3 regions of the Variovorax sp. YR750 genome follow, and region 1 is predicted to be linked to each of the others. Evidence: predicted binding sites of a transcription regulator. Region 1 holds the regulator's gene; each other region holds the start of a gene.
The links. Region 1 encodes sigma-54, which starts transcription at its own class of promoters, with help from an activator protein. Its sites were predicted from a motif close to TGGCANGNAANCTGCTTT; they were not measured.
Positions count from the first base shown of each region.

Region 1 (4,748 bases):
GGGCAAGGTCGACGAATACCAGCCGAAGGTGTTCAACGCGATCCACGCCCAGCGCCAGAACGTGAACGGCGACGCCAACATCATTGCCTGGGCCACCGCCAACGGCCTGGATGCCGCCAAGTTCAAGGAAACCTTCACCTCCTTCGGCGTGGCCAGCAAGGCCAAGCGCGCCTCGCAGCTGACCGACGCCTACAAGGTGGCCGGCGTGCCTGCGATGGCCGTGGCAGGCCGCTGGTACGTGGACGGCGAGACCGCCGGCAACATGACCAAAGTGCTTCAGGTCGTGAACTATTTGATCGGCGAAGCAAAGAAGGGCTGAGCCCTTGGATTCACGCTGTTTCTGGTAGCAAACCAGAGCGAAAGTCAAGCCCGCCTAGGCGGGCTTTTTCATCTGTGCGTGCGGGGCAGAAGCACTCAGACGCATACAATGCCGAGCAAGTTTCGTGCCTCTATGACATTGCACTCTTACCCCACCACCCCCTTCCTTCGTCGCGTCAGCCGGCTGGCTGCCGGCGCGCTGTTGCTGGCCGGCTTCGCCTCGGGTGCCCTGGCCGAGACCGCCGACCGCTCCAAGCCGATGAACATCGAGTCGGACGCGATGCGCTACGACGACCTGAAGCAGACCAGCGTGTTCACCGGCAACGTTTTGGTGACAAAGGGCACGATCATCATCCGCGGCGCGCGGCTGGACGTGCGCCAGGACGCCGAGGGCTACCAGTACGGCGTGGTCACGGCGGCACCCGGCAAGCGGGCCTACTACAAGCAGAAGCGCAACGCGCCCGACGAGTGGATCGAGGGCGAGTCGGAAGTGATCGAGTACGACAGCCGCGCCGACAACGTCAAGTTCATCCGCAACGCCACCATGCGCCGGCTGCTGGGCGCCACGCCGAACGACGAGAGCCAGGGCGCGCTGATCGTCTACGACCAGAGCAACGACACCTACACCGTCAACGGTTCCACCGTGCCGCCGAATACCGCCGTCAACGCCTCGGCCCCGGGCGGGCGCGTCAGGACCATCCTGACCCCCAAGGCCGCCACAGCCCCTGCGGCCGGCGCCTCGGCCCCGGCCGCCGGCGCGAAGGCGCCGCCGCCGGCGCCCACCCCGGCACCCGGCAAGGGCCTGCGCCAGAGCACCACGCTCGGCAGTGACCAGGGAGATACCCGCAAGTGATCGAATCCGCAGGAACGCAGGACGTCAACGGCGCCCCGGGCAGCCGCCTGGTCGCGCGCGGCCTGAAGAAGAGCTACGGCAGCCGCACGGTCGTGAAGGACGTCTCGCTCGACGTACAGAAGGGCGAAGTCGTCGGGCTGCTCGGCCCCAACGGCGCCGGCAAGACCACGTCGTTCTACATGATCGTGGGTCTGGTGCGCGCCGATGCCGGCGACATCACCATCGACGGCGAGCCCATCGCCCACATGCCGATCCACCGCCGCGCCCGCATGGGCCTGAGCTACCTGCCGCAGGAAGCCTCGATCTTCCGCAAGCTCACGGTCGAGGAGAACGTGCGCGCCGTGCTCGAGTTGCAGATGGAGCCCGACGCGAACGGCAAGATGGCCCCGCTGTCGAAGCCGCACATCGAGGAGCGCCTGTCCGAGCTGCTGGCCGACCTGCGCGTCGACCACCTGCGCGATTCGCCCGCGCTCGCGCTGTCGGGCGGCGAGCGCCGCCGCGTCGAGATCGCGCGCGCGCTGGCCACGCAGCCGCGCTTCATCCTGCTGGACGAGCCCTTCGCCGGCATCGACCCGATTGCGGTGATCGAGATCCAGCGGATCATCAGCTTCCTGAAGGAGCGCGGCATCGGCGTGCTCATCACCGATCACAACGTGCGCGAGACGCTGGGCATCTGCGATCACGCCTTCATCATCAGCGACGGGCATGTGCTGGCACAAGGCACGCCTTCGGAGATCGTCGACAACGCCGAGGTACGCAGGGTGTACCTGGGCGAGCACTTCCGCATGTAAGGCGCGGGGGCGGTTTCCACCATGAAGCAAGGGCTGTCCCTTCGCGTTTCGCAGCATCTGGCGCTGACGCCACAGCTGCAGCAGTCGATCAGGCTGCTTCAACTCTCCACGCTCGAACTGAGCCAGGAGGTGGAGCAGATGCTCGACGAGAACCCGTTCCTCGAGCGCACCGCGGAAGAAGCGGCGCGCGAGGAATTCGGGCTCGACACGGCCGATGCCCCGGTTCCGCGCGATGAAGGCGGTGATGGTGGTGAAGGCGGGGACGGCGAGGGCGACTTCGCTTCGCCGGCCGCCAGCAGCGCCTCCACTGCTTCCACCGAAACCGTCACCAGTACGGCCGACACCGACGGCCCCGCCGCCGACATCTCCGAGCGCGAGCCCGACTGGGAAGGCGACGGCACCGTCGACATGGCGCCCGACGACAGCGAATGGGGCAGCGACGCGCCCGCGCGCCAGAACAACCTGGGCGACGACGAGCGCGCCGACGCCACCGAGCTCGCGCGCAGCCAGGAGTCGCTGCAGTCCTTCCTGCATCGCCAGGCGCTGAGCCTGCGCCTCGACGAGAACGACAGCGCCGCGCTGCGCTTCCTGATCGAATCGCTCAACGACGACGGCTACCTCGAAGACTCGCTGCCCGCCCTGGCCTCGGGCCTGGCCGGCGACGACAACGACCAGTTCGACGACCTGGTGCACCACTTCCAGGTGGCGCTCGGCCTGCTGCAGAGCCTGGAGCCCGCCGGCGTCGGCGCGCGCGACCTCGGCGAATGCCTGAGCATCCAGCTGCGCGCCATGGCCAGCGAGGACGAGACCGAGGAAGAGGAGCAGGTCCGCAAGACCGCCATCGCCATCTGCAAGCAGCCGATGGAGCTGCTCGCGCGCCGCGACTTCAAGCGCCTGGCCACGCTCACCCGCAGCAACGAGGACCTGGTGCGCTCGGCGCTGCAGATCATCGCGCGGCTGGAGCCCAAGCCGGGCCGCAGCTTCGTCGACGTCGAGCGCAACATCATCATTCCCGACGTGATCGTCACCAAGACCGGGCGCGGCACGAACGTGAAGTTCCGCGTCATGCTCAACCCCGAGGTGATGCCGCGCCTGCGCGTGCACGACATCTACGCCGGCGCGCTCAAGTCGCACAAGGGCGAGGGCAGCCAGGCGCTGTCGCAGCGGCTGCAGGAGGCGCGCTGGTTCATCAAGAACATCCAGCAGCGCTTCGACACCATCCTGCGCGTGAGCAACGCCATCGTCGAGCGGCAGAAGAGCTACTTCGTGCACGGCGAGCTGGCCATGCGCCCGCTGGTGCTGCGCGAGATCGCCGACGAGCTGGGCCTGCACGAGTCGACCATCTCGCGCGTGACCACCGCCAAGTACATGGCCACGCCCTTCGGCACGGTCGAGCTCAAGTACTTCTTCGGCTCGGCGCTGGGCACCGAGACCGGCGGCAATGCGTCGAGCACCGCGGTGCGCGCGCTCATCAAGCAGTTCGTCGGCTCCGAGAGCGTGAAGAAGCCGCTGTCGGACAGCCAGATCTCCGAGATGCTGAAGGAACAGGGCATCGAGTGCGCGCGCCGCACCGTCGCCAAGTACCGCGAGGCGCTTCGCATCGCTCCCGCCAACCTGCGCAAAGCCCTGTAGAAAGACACCGCCGATGAGCCGGGGCCTGATGTCGCGCTGTGGGCATTGGGTCTTCGCCATGGTGGCGGTGCTGCTGTTCGCAGGCTGCGCCACGCTGCCCGACGAGGCGCCGCGCACGCCCACCAGGGCCATGACCGTCTCGGCCGACACCGCCCTCGGCAAGATCGCGCTGGCTTCCCAGCCCGACCCCGACCTGAGCGGCTTCCGCCTGATGCCCGGCGGCGATTTCGCCTTCGACACCCGCATCCAGCTGGCCCGCCGCGCGCAGCGCACGCTCGACGTGCAGTACTACCAGATCGAGAACGACGAGACCGGCCGCTACCTGCTGCGCACCCTGCGCGACGCCGCCCTGCGCGGCGTGCGCGTGCGGCTGCTGATGGACGACCTCTACACCTCCGGCGAAGACGAGCTGCTGCTGGGCCTCGCCGCCACGCCCAATGTGGAGCTGCGGCTGTTCAACCCGTTCCCGGCCGGGCGCGGCAGCCTGCTGAAGCGCTTCACCGCCTCGCTCTTCGACTTCAGCCGCGTCAACCGGCGCATGCACAACAAGCTGTTCATCGCCGACGGCGCGATGGCGGTGGCGGGCGGGCGCAACATCGGCAACCAGTACTTCAGGCGCACCGCGGGCGAGAACTTCATCGACCTCGATACCTTCGTCACAGGCGCGCTCATCCCGCGCCTGGGCAGTCTCTTCGACCAGTACTGGAACAGCGTCTACGTGCGGCCGATCCAGTCGGTGGCGAGCACCGGCCTGTCGCGCGAGGAGCTGCAGCAACGCTTCGAGCTCGCCACCGGCCCCGACACCACGCCGCCGCCTCCGAGGCCCGCGCCCAACGACCTGCTCGGCTACAGCCCGATGGCGGAAGACCTGGACGCCGGCAAGCTCGGCCTGATCTGGACCACCGCCGAGGCATACGCCGATTCGCCCGAGCGCGTGATCGGCAAGACCGCTTCCTACGGCGGCGTGCCGCTGCTCGACGTGGACAGCGTGCGCTACAACGTGGTCGAGCAGATGCGCCGCGCCCGCTCGGACGTGACCATCGTCTCGCCCTACCTGATCCCGGGCCCCTCGGGGCTGGAGGTGATGCGCGAGATCCGCGGCCGCAACGTGAAGATCAGCGTGGTCACCAACTCGCTGGCCGCCACCGACGAGC
Region 1 covers NZ_FOBJ01000011.1:145,119-149,866, forward strand. The annotation lists gene BMY35_RS22495 (thiol:disulfide interchange protein DsbA/DsbL) at 1-319, shown strand, start outside; gene lptA (lipopolysaccharide transport periplasmic protein LptA) at 452-1,171, shown strand; gene lptB (LPS export ABC transporter ATP-binding protein) at 1,168-1,962, shown strand; gene rpoN (RNA polymerase factor sigma-54) at 1,984-3,594, shown strand; gene BMY35_RS22515 (phospholipase D family protein) at 3,608-4,748, shown strand, end outside.

Region 2 (4,748 bases), on a different contig from region 1:
GAGGATGTATTTGGCGACCACGCCGGCCTCGACGACGCGCGTGGTGCCGTTCATGCGGCCCACCGTGCCGGTGGGCTCCAGCGTGTAGCAGGCGTCGACCTGGCCCGCGACCAGCGCGGCCACGTGCTGGCCGATGGGCAGCTCGCTCACGGTCGCGCCCTTGGCGCCCGCGCGCTCGAGCATGGTCTTGCACAGCGTGACGTTCTGGATGCCGGGGCCCGAGGCCACCTTCTTGCCGGCCAGCTCGGCCACGCTCTTCACGGGGCTGTCCTTGGCGACGATGAATTCGTCGAGCACGTACTTCGCGTTGCTCGGGTTGGTGCAGAAGATCTTGAACAGGCCGGGCTGCGCGATCTCGCCGATGGCGAGGTTGGCCGAGCCGGTGCCGTTGGCGCTGCCGTCGCAGCGGCCGGCGAGCATGCCTTCCATCACCTGCTGCGCGCCGGCGAACTTCAGCGGCTCCACGTCGAGGCCGGCCTCCTTGAAGTAGCCCTTGTCGACCGCCGCGAAGAACGGCAGGCCCGCGGCCACCGGCCAGAAGCCGATGCGCAGCTTCGTCGCCGCGCCCTGCGCGCGCACGATGGCGGGCGCGGCCAGCACGGCCAGGCCAGCGGCGCCGGCCTGCAGCAGTTGGCGTCGTTGGCGAGCGGCGGGAGAGTTTTCTTGAATGCTCATCGGAACTCCTGATCAGTTGGAACTCGGGGTGGCCAGGCTCGCGACGTAGGCGCGCCAGCCGCCGTGATGGGTCACGTCCTGCGCGCCGGCCAGCGCATGGCCTTCGCAGATGAAGCCCTTCACCCAGCTGCCGTCGGCCAGCTCGACGCTGCCCAGCCCCAGCGGCGACGGGATGAGCGCGAGAAAGCTGCCGACCTGGGCGAGCGGCACGGCCCACACCTCGAGCGCGATGGCGGCACCGCCTTCGTCTGCCCCGGCGGCCACGCGCCGCAGCCCGGGCTTGGGGGGCACCGTGCCCGGCAATGCATGCAGCCGGTAGAAGGGCGAAGTCGTTGTGGCGCGCAGCAGCGTCGCGCCGCGCTCGGTGAGCTGGCCGTTGAGCGGCATGCCCGACAGATGCGCGCCGACCACCGCGATGGGCAGCAGGCCGGCGCCCGGCGCGGCGAGCCCCGGAATGGCGCGCGGTGCGGGCAGCGGCTCGCCGGTCGCGCCCTGCGCGAGGCCGGTCGCGTGGTGATAGCGCTGGCCCAGTTCGGCCAGTGCGAGATCGCTGCCGCAGGGGCCGATCAGCGTGATGCCGAAAGGCAGGCCGTCCGCGCGCAGGCTGCTGGGCACAGAGAGCGCGGCGTAGTCGAGCAGGTTGACGAAGTTGGTGTACGCGCCGAGGTTGCGGTTGAGCACGACCGGGTCGGCACGCATCTGCTCGCGGGTGTAATGCGTGGGCGCGGTGGGCACGAGCAGCACGTCGATGTCGCGCCAAATCGGCTCGACCTTCTGCGCGATGGCGCGCAGCCGTGCCTGGGCCTCGAACACGTCGGCGGCGTCGTATTGGCGCCCGCTCTCGAGGATGCCGCGCACGGGCTCGATCACGTCGTCGGCGTGCGCGTCGAAGAATTCGCGCACCGCGGCGTAGCGCTCGGCGACCAGCGCGCTTTCGTAGAGCATCCCGGCGGCTTCGGCGAGCGGCGCGTAGGCGATGGTGACGGGCGTGCCGCCCATGGCGAGCAGCCGCGCGACCGCTTCGCCGAATGCCTGTTCGGCGGCGGCGTCGCCGAAGAAGCTCAGCCTGTCGGGCACGCCGAAGCGGAAGCGCGCTGGCAGCGGTTCGCGGCGCAGGTCGATGTCGCGCGAGTACGGGTCGCGCGCGTCGTGGCCCGCGGCGGCGAGCAGCACGTCGACCGCCGTGGCGACGGTGCGCGCGAAGATGGAGACGCAGTCGGCGCTCTGCGCCGCGGGCACCACGCCGAAGGCGCTCAGCAGGCCGCGCGAAGGCTTGAGACCGACGATGTTGTTGAGCCCGGCCGGCACGCGGCCCGAGCCGGCGGTGTCGGTGCCGAACGCGAAGTCGACCTCGCCGCTCGCCACCACGTAGGCCGAGCCCGAACTGGAGCCGCCCGACACGTAGCGCGCGTCGAAGGCGTTGGGCACCTCGCCATAAGGAGAGCGGGTGCCGTTCAGGCCGCAGGCGAACTGGTCGAGGTTGGTCTTGCCGGCCAGCAATGCACCGGCTTCGAGCAGGCGCTGCACCACGGCCGCATGCGCCGCGGGCAGGCGCTCGAAGGCCGGACAGGCGGCCGTGGTGGGCACGCCGGCCACGTCGATGTTGTCCTTGACCGCGAAGCGCAGCCCGGCGAGCGGCAGGGCGAAATCCAGCGCCCCCGCGGCCTGCGCGTGCGCCACGGGCGAGGCGAACCTGGCAATCCAGGCCGCTTCGGACGATCCGCTCTTCGGGTTTTCTTCATGCACCATCTTCAGGCATCCAAACATGTACACATGTTGTGATGCAAGCGGCGTGCCAGTGACCGCCGGCGCGACGCGATGCGATGCGACTCACGCGCGGCGCGCGTCAGTCAGAAAAACAGAATGGGGAGTGGAGTTTTCGCGAAACACCGCGGAACCGGCTTTGCCGGGCCGCAGGTGTTGCCCCCGGCAGGGGGAAGGCGTGCGCGACACGAAGTGCGCGCAGCCTGGGGGCGAGCTATTTCTTTGCTTCGCGGTACAGCTTCTCGACCTTCGGCAGGTTCGACTCGAGCTTCGCGATGCGGTCAGGTCCGCTGGGGTGCGTCGAGAGGAAGCTCAGGCCGCCCTGGTTCTTCGAAGCCGTGGCCATCTTCTTCCACAGCGACACCGACGCCTGCGGGTCGTAGCCCGCGCGCGCCGCCAGTTCGAGCCCCACGAGGTCGGCCTCGGACTCGTCGCTGCGACTGAACTTGAGCGTGATGAGCTGCGTGCCGGCACGCGCGGCCAGGTCGCCCACCTGCCCCCATCCGAGCAGTTGCGCGCCGATGGAGAGCGCCGCGCCGGTGCCCGCGCTCTTGGCCATGCGGGCGCGTGCGTGTTCGCGCAGCGCGTGGGCCATCTCGTGGCCCATCACCATCGCGACCTCGTCGTCGGTGAGCTTGAGCTGGTCGAGGATGCCGGTGAAGAAGGCGATCTTGCCGCCGGGCATGCAGAAGGCATTGATCTGCTTGCTGCCGATGAGGTTGACCTCCCACTTCCAGTCGCGGGCGCGCGAATTCCACGGCGTGGCGAAAGGAACGAGGCGCCTGGCGATGGTGCGCAGGCGCTGCAGCTGCGGATTGCTCTCGCCCGCCAGCGCCCCCTTGGCGCGCGCCTGCTCGAGCAGCTGGCCGTACTGCTGCACGCCGGCCGCCTCGATCTGCTCGACCGGCACGATGTTGCGCGCCACCGAAGGCTTGCCCACCTCGACCTGCGCCAGGGCCGGCTTCGCGAGGACCGCACCGGCGGCGGCCAGCAGGAAGGCCCGCCGGGGATTCCAGGCGGAAGCTGCGGAAGGAGCCGCAAGGGCGGAAACGGGGCGATCGCATCGTGTGCACATAGGAGCGGGATGATAGGAACAAATGAAGACAAGAAGGCGGGAAGCCCGGGGCCTTGCTCATGGACAATCCGGGGCACATGTCCGCCTCGCCCGCAGAAACCCCCACGCCCCCCTCACCGCCCTGGCGCGACGCGCTGAAGGTCTACCTGGAACCCGCCACCCTGCGCATGCTGGCGCTGGGCTTCTCGGCGGGGCTGCCGCTGCTGCTGGTGCTGGGCACGCTGAGCTTCCGGCTGCGCGAGGCGGGCATCGACCGCACCACCATCGGCTACCTGAGCTGGGTCGGGCTGGCCTACGGCTTCAAGTGGGTCTGGGCGCCGCTGGTCGACCGGCTGCCGCTGCCGCCGCTCACCACCTTGCTGGGCCGCCGGCGCGGCTGGCTGCTGCTGGCGCAATGCATGGTCATCGCCGGGCTGGCGGGCATGGCGGTCAACGATCCGCGCCACGGGCTCACGCCGCTGGTCTGGTGTGCGCTGCTGGTGGCCTTCGGCTCGGCCACGCAGGACATCGCGCTGGACGCCTTCCGCATCGAATCGGCCGAGGCGCGCAAGCAGGCCGCGCTGGCCGCCGCCTACCAGACAGGCTACCGGCTCGCGATGATCTGGGCCGGTGCCGGCGTGCTGTGGGTCGCGGCTTGGGCCGAGGTGGCGCCCGCCGTGGCGGCCACGGGCGCCGCCGCCTACCAGAACGGCGCCTGGAAGACGGCCTACCTGGTCATGGCGGCCTCGATGGCCGTCGGCGTGGTCACGGTGCTGCTCTCGCCCGAGCCGGTGCCGGGAGCCCTGCCCAAGGCCCGCAGCGCCGCCGAATGGCTGCGCAACGTGCTGGTCGAGCCCTTCGCCGACTTCATCCGCCGCTACAAGTGGCAGGCGGTGCTGATCCTTTCGCTGATCGCCATCTACCGCATCAGCGACGTGGTGATGGGCATCATGGCCAACCCCTTCTACGTGGACATGGGCTTCACCAAGGACCAGGTGGCCTCGGTCAGCAAGATCTACGGCGTGATCATGACGCTGGTGGGCGCCTTCGTCGGCGGCGTGCTGTCGATGCGCCTGGGCGTGATGCGCGTGCTGATGCTGGGCGCGGTGCTCAGCGCCGCCAGCAACCTGCTCTTCGCCTGGCTGGCCACCCGCGGGCACGACCTGACGGCGCTGATCGCGGTGGTGTCGGCCGACAACCTGGCCGGCGGCATCGCCTCGGCGGCCTTCATCGCCTACCTGTCGAGCCTCACGAA
Region 2 covers NZ_FOBJ01000018.1:164,251-168,998, reverse strand. The annotation lists gene BMY35_RS31065 (ABC transporter substrate-binding protein) at 1-675, opposite strand, end outside; gene atzF (allophanate hydrolase) at 688-2,424, opposite strand; gene BMY35_RS31055 (M48 family metallopeptidase) at 2,654-3,514, opposite strand; gene BMY35_RS31050 (AmpG family muropeptide MFS transporter) at 3,574-4,748, shown strand, end outside.
Region 2: a site for sigma-54 is predicted at 2,456-2,473, ahead of atzF (allophanate hydrolase). Genes of this name have one in related genera too.

Region 3 (4,748 bases), on a different contig from region 1:
TGTGCGCAGCACGGCACGGCCTGGAATGTCGAGCCAGTAGAGCGATCGCTCTTCGGGATGCCAGAACGGCGATTCGCCGAGCTCGCAGAGGCTGTCTTCGATGGAGGTCCACATGGTGTCGCGATTGTGCTCCCGGCCATCGCGGCGATGGGCAAAAAAAAGCCCGCTGGCGCCGGAGCGCTCGCGGGCTGAACATCCAAAGGAGACCTCGCTTGAAAAACTCGTTACGGAGAATTCTTCTTGTAAGTGGTGGTGGTCATTCATTCGATGGCGGGCTGCCCGAAGGCAGGCCCGCCAAGGCAGATCAGCGGTTGTAAGCCGTTTCGCCGTGGGAGGAGATGTCGAGGCCTTCGCGCTCTTCTTCTTCCGACACACGCAGGCCGAGGGTCAGGTCGGCGATCTTGTAGGCGATGAAGGCAACCACGCCGGACCACACGATCGTGAGCAGCACGCTCTTGATCTGGATCCAGACCTGTGCGCCCATCGCGAAGGTGTCGGGGGTCGCGCCGCCGGTGCCGCCCAGGCCCTTGGCAGCGAACACGCCGGTCAGGATGGCACCCAGGATGCCGCCCACCCCATGCACGCCGAACACGTCGAACGCGTCGTCGGCGCCGAGCATGCGCTTGAGGCCACCCACGCCCCACAGGCAGACCAGGCCGGCCAGCAGGCCCAGCACGATCGAACCCATCGGGCCGACGAAGCCGGCTGCGGGCGTGACGGCCACCAGGCCGGCGACTGCACCGGATGCGGCACCCAGCATCGAGGCCTTGCCCTTGTGCAGGCTCTCGCCCAGGATCCACGACAGGGCCGCGGCGGCGGTGGCGAGCACCGTGTTCACGAAGGCCAGGCCGGCGACGGCGTTGGCTGCACCAGCGGAGCCGGCGTTGAAGCCGAACCAGCCGACCCACAGCAGCGATGCGCCGACCATGGTGAGCGTGAGCGAGTGAGGCGTGAAGGCTTCCTTGCCGTAGCCGACGCGCTTGCCGACCATGTAGGCGCCGACCAGGCCGGCCACACCGGCGTTGATGTGCACCACGGTGCCGCCGGCGAAGTCCAGCGCGCCGTCCTTGCCCAGCAGGCCGCCGCCCCAAACGATGTGGGCGATCGGCACGTAGCTGAACGTGAACCACAGCACCGAGAACAGCAGCACGGCCGAGAACTTGGCGCGTTCCGCGAAGGCGCCGACGATCAGCGCCACGGTGATGGCCGCGAAGGTGCCCTGGAAGGCGACGAACACGTATTCGGGAATCGTGGTCAGCGCGCCGAAGGTCTCCTGCGTGATGCCCTTCATGAAGATCTTGTCGAATCCTCCGAAGAAGTTGCCGTCACCCGAGAAGGCCAGGCTGTAGCCGTAGACGGCCCACAGGATGCTGATCAGCGAGAAGATCACGAAGACCTGCATCAGCACCGACAGCATGTTCTTCGAGCGGCCCAGGCCGCCATAGAACAGCGCGAGGCCGGGGATGGTCATCAGGATCACGAGAAGGGTCGAAGTCAGCATCCAGGCGGTGTCGCCGGAATCGATCTTCGGAGCGGGGGCCGCGGGTGCGGCGGCGGGAGCAGCCTCGGCGGCGGCCGGAGCCGCTGCCGCAGGGGCCGCTGCCGGAGCGGGCGCGGCGGCAGCCGGTGCCGACGCGGCCGGAGCCTCGGGCGTTGCCGCGGCGGGGGTTTGCGCGAAGCCGGTGGTACCGGCGGCCAGCACGCTCAAGCCGAGCGCAAGAGAGACAAGCAGTTTTTTCATAGTCGTTGTTCTTTCGGGCCAGGACTCGATCAGAGGGCTTCGCGGCCCGTTTCGCCGGTGCGGATGCGAACGACCTGTTCGAGGTTGTAGACGAAGATCTTGCCGTCGCCGATCTTGCCGGTGCGTGCGGCGCTCTCGACCGCTTCGATCACGCGATCGACGAGGTCGTCGGAGACGGCCGCCTCGATCTTGACCTTGGGCAGGAAGTCGACCACGTACTCCGCGCCGCGGTAGAGCTCGGTGTGGCCCTTCTGGCGGCCGAAGCCCTTCACCTCGGTGACGGTGATCCCCTGCACGCCGATGGCCGACAGTGCTTCGCGCACCTCGTCGAGCTTGAACGGTTTGATGATGGCTGTGACCAGCTTCATGAGTTTTCTCCTTCGGATGGAAATGAAGTGGCGCGGCAGCTTGGGCCGCGCCTCGTTGTAGTGCGGATTACAGAGTCTTCGTCAGCGTGACGATGAAGCGTGCCTTGTTCGGCGAGTAGTAGGTCGTGCCGAAGGTGCCGAAGCCGTAGTCGACGCCCGGGTTGCTCACCGCGAGGTACGAGTTCTTCTTGTTGGCGCCCTGGATCGAGCCGGTCAGCGACAGGCCGTTGCCGAAGTCGTAGCTCGCGCCGATGTTGTAGTCGACGTAGCTCTTGTAGCCCAGGCTGCGGATGTCGCTGGACATGTTCGTGTAGCCGACGGCCGCCTTCAGCGTGACCTTGGGCACGATCTCCTTGCTGTACGACAGGTTCAGGTAGCCGGTGTTGGTGCCCTTCAGGCCCGAGCCGGCCTTGTTGCCGGCGTAGCCGAAGTAGTCCTTCGACACCGTGTGCGAGTACTTGGCGGTGAACGAGCCGAAGGTCTCGTTGGCGTAGGTGCCCGCGACGTACAGCTCGGTGGTGTTGCCGGCGGAGTTGCCCGGGTAGATGTAGGTGAGCGCACCGACGTCCATGTCCAGCGGGCCGGCCTTGAACTTGTAGCCGCCGTACACGTCCATCTCGATGCTGTTGCCCTTGAGCCAGTTGACGCTGGAGTTCCAGTTGCCCACGTAGAAGCCGCTGTCGCCGAAGGCGTAGTCCAGTCCGCCCTGGATGGCGGGCTTGAAGCCCTTGGTCTTGGCGTAGTCGTTCTTGCCGATCATGTCCTGGTCCTGGCCACGGAACTTGTAGTTCGTGGTGATCGACACATTGCCGGTCAGGTTCGGGGCGGGAGCTGCCGCAGGCGCTGCTGCGGCGTCGGTCGTTGCAGTCTGCGCCAGGGCCGCGCCGGACGCGGTCAATGCGGTGGCCAGAACGATCAGCGCCTGGGCGGCGGTACGGTGCGTCATCAGGGAACTCCTCGCAAGTGTGTTGTTGGACCGGAGGGCTCAAAGCAGGGAGCGTGCCAAAGTGCACGAATCCCTGCCCTTGCGACCGCGTCCACGCTGCGGGTGAGCGCCAAATCGTTACAACCCCTGTTGCGAGTGGTTGCAGATGGACGGTGCGCCGCACCACCGCGGGAATGCCCACAACGGGTGCACCATCTTGGGGAGAGGGAGAGAAATGGGACTGTCTTTGGTGCAGAGCCGCGCCTTGCTGGGTCTTGAAGCGGCCAGTGTCACGGTAGAGGTGCATCTTGCGAACGGTTTGCCCAGCTTCACGCTGGTCGGGCTGGTCGAAACCGAGGTCAAGGAGGCGCGCGAGCGGGTCCGCTCGGCGCTGCAGAACGCGGGGCTGGAGTTCCCCAACAACAAGCGCATCACAGTGAACCTGGCGCCGGCCGACCTGCCCAAGGACTCCGGGCGCTTCGACCTGCCCATCGCGCTGGGCATCCTCGCGGCCAGCGGACAGATAGACAACGCCCGGCTCGCCGGCCACGAGTTCGCCGGGGAGCTGTCTCTATCCGGCGAGCTCAGGCCCGTTCGCGGTGCCCTGGCCATGGCGCTGGCGCTGCACACGCGCGGCGTCGCGACGCGGCTGGTGCTGCCGCTTGAAAGTGCACAGGAGGCCGCGCTGGTACCGGGCGGCGAGGTGTATGGGGCCAGGCACCTGCTGGACGTGGTCCGCCAGTTCGTGGCGGGCGACGATGCCGCTTCCCAGCTGCCCGACGGCCCGGACGACGGCTGGGCGCGCATCCAGGCCGAGCCCGACACGGCCGTGCCCCGATACGCCGACCTGTCCGAAGTGAAAGGGCACACGGGCGTCAAGCGCGTGCTCGAGATCGCGGCGGCGGGCGGCCACAGCCTGCTGATGGTGGGCGAACCCGGCTCGGGCAAGTCGATGCTCGCCCAGCGCTTCGCGGGGCTGCTGCCCGCGATGCACATCGACGAAGCACTGGAAAGCGCCGCGGTTGCCAGCCTCGGCGGGCGCTTCGCGACGGAAAGGTGGATGAGCAGGCCGACCTGCTCTCCGCACCACACGGCGAGCGCCGTGGCGCTGGTCGGCGGGGGCTCCCCGCCCCGCCCCGGGGAAATCTCGCGCGCGCACCACGGCGTGCTCTTCCTCGACGAATTCCCCGAGTTCGCCCGCTCCGCGCTGGAAGCACTGCGCGAGCCGCTGGAGACGGGCACGATCACCATCGCCCGCGCCGCGCGGCGCGCAGAGTTCCCGGCGCGCTTCCAGCTCGTCGCAGCCATGAACCCCTGCCCCTGCGGCTACCTGGGCTCGTCATCGAGGCCCTGCCGCTGCACGCCGGAGCAAGTCTCGCGCTACCAGGGCAAGCTCAGCGGCCCGCTGCTGGACCGCATCGACCTGCACATCGAAGTGCCCCCGGTGTCGGCCCAGTTGCTGCTCGACTCACCTGCGGGCGAGTCGACCGACAGCATCCGCGAGCGCGTCGTCGCCGCGCGCGAACGAGCGATGCGGCGCCAGGGCCATGCCAACCAGTCGCTGCACGGCGCGGCCATCGATCGTCACGCGACGCTGGACGACGCGGCTCGCGGGTTCATGTTCAACGCGGCGGCCAAGCTCGGCTGGTCCGCGCGCAGCACGCACCGGGCGCTGAAGGTGGCTCGCACCATCGCCGACCTGGATGCATCTGAG
Region 3 covers NZ_FOBJ01000018.1:101,514-106,261, reverse strand. The annotation lists gene BMY35_RS30755 (SMP-30/gluconolactonase/LRE family protein) at 1-114, opposite strand, end outside; gene BMY35_RS30750 (ammonium transporter) at 305-1,741, opposite strand; gene glnK (P-II family nitrogen regulator) at 1,771-2,109, opposite strand; gene BMY35_RS30740 (TorF family putative porin) at 2,177-3,055, opposite strand; gene BMY35_RS30735 (YifB family Mg chelatase-like AAA ATPase) at 3,270-4,748, shown strand, end outside.
Region 3: a site for sigma-54 is predicted at 3,097-3,114, ahead of BMY35_RS30740 (TorF family putative porin). Genes of this name have one in related genera too.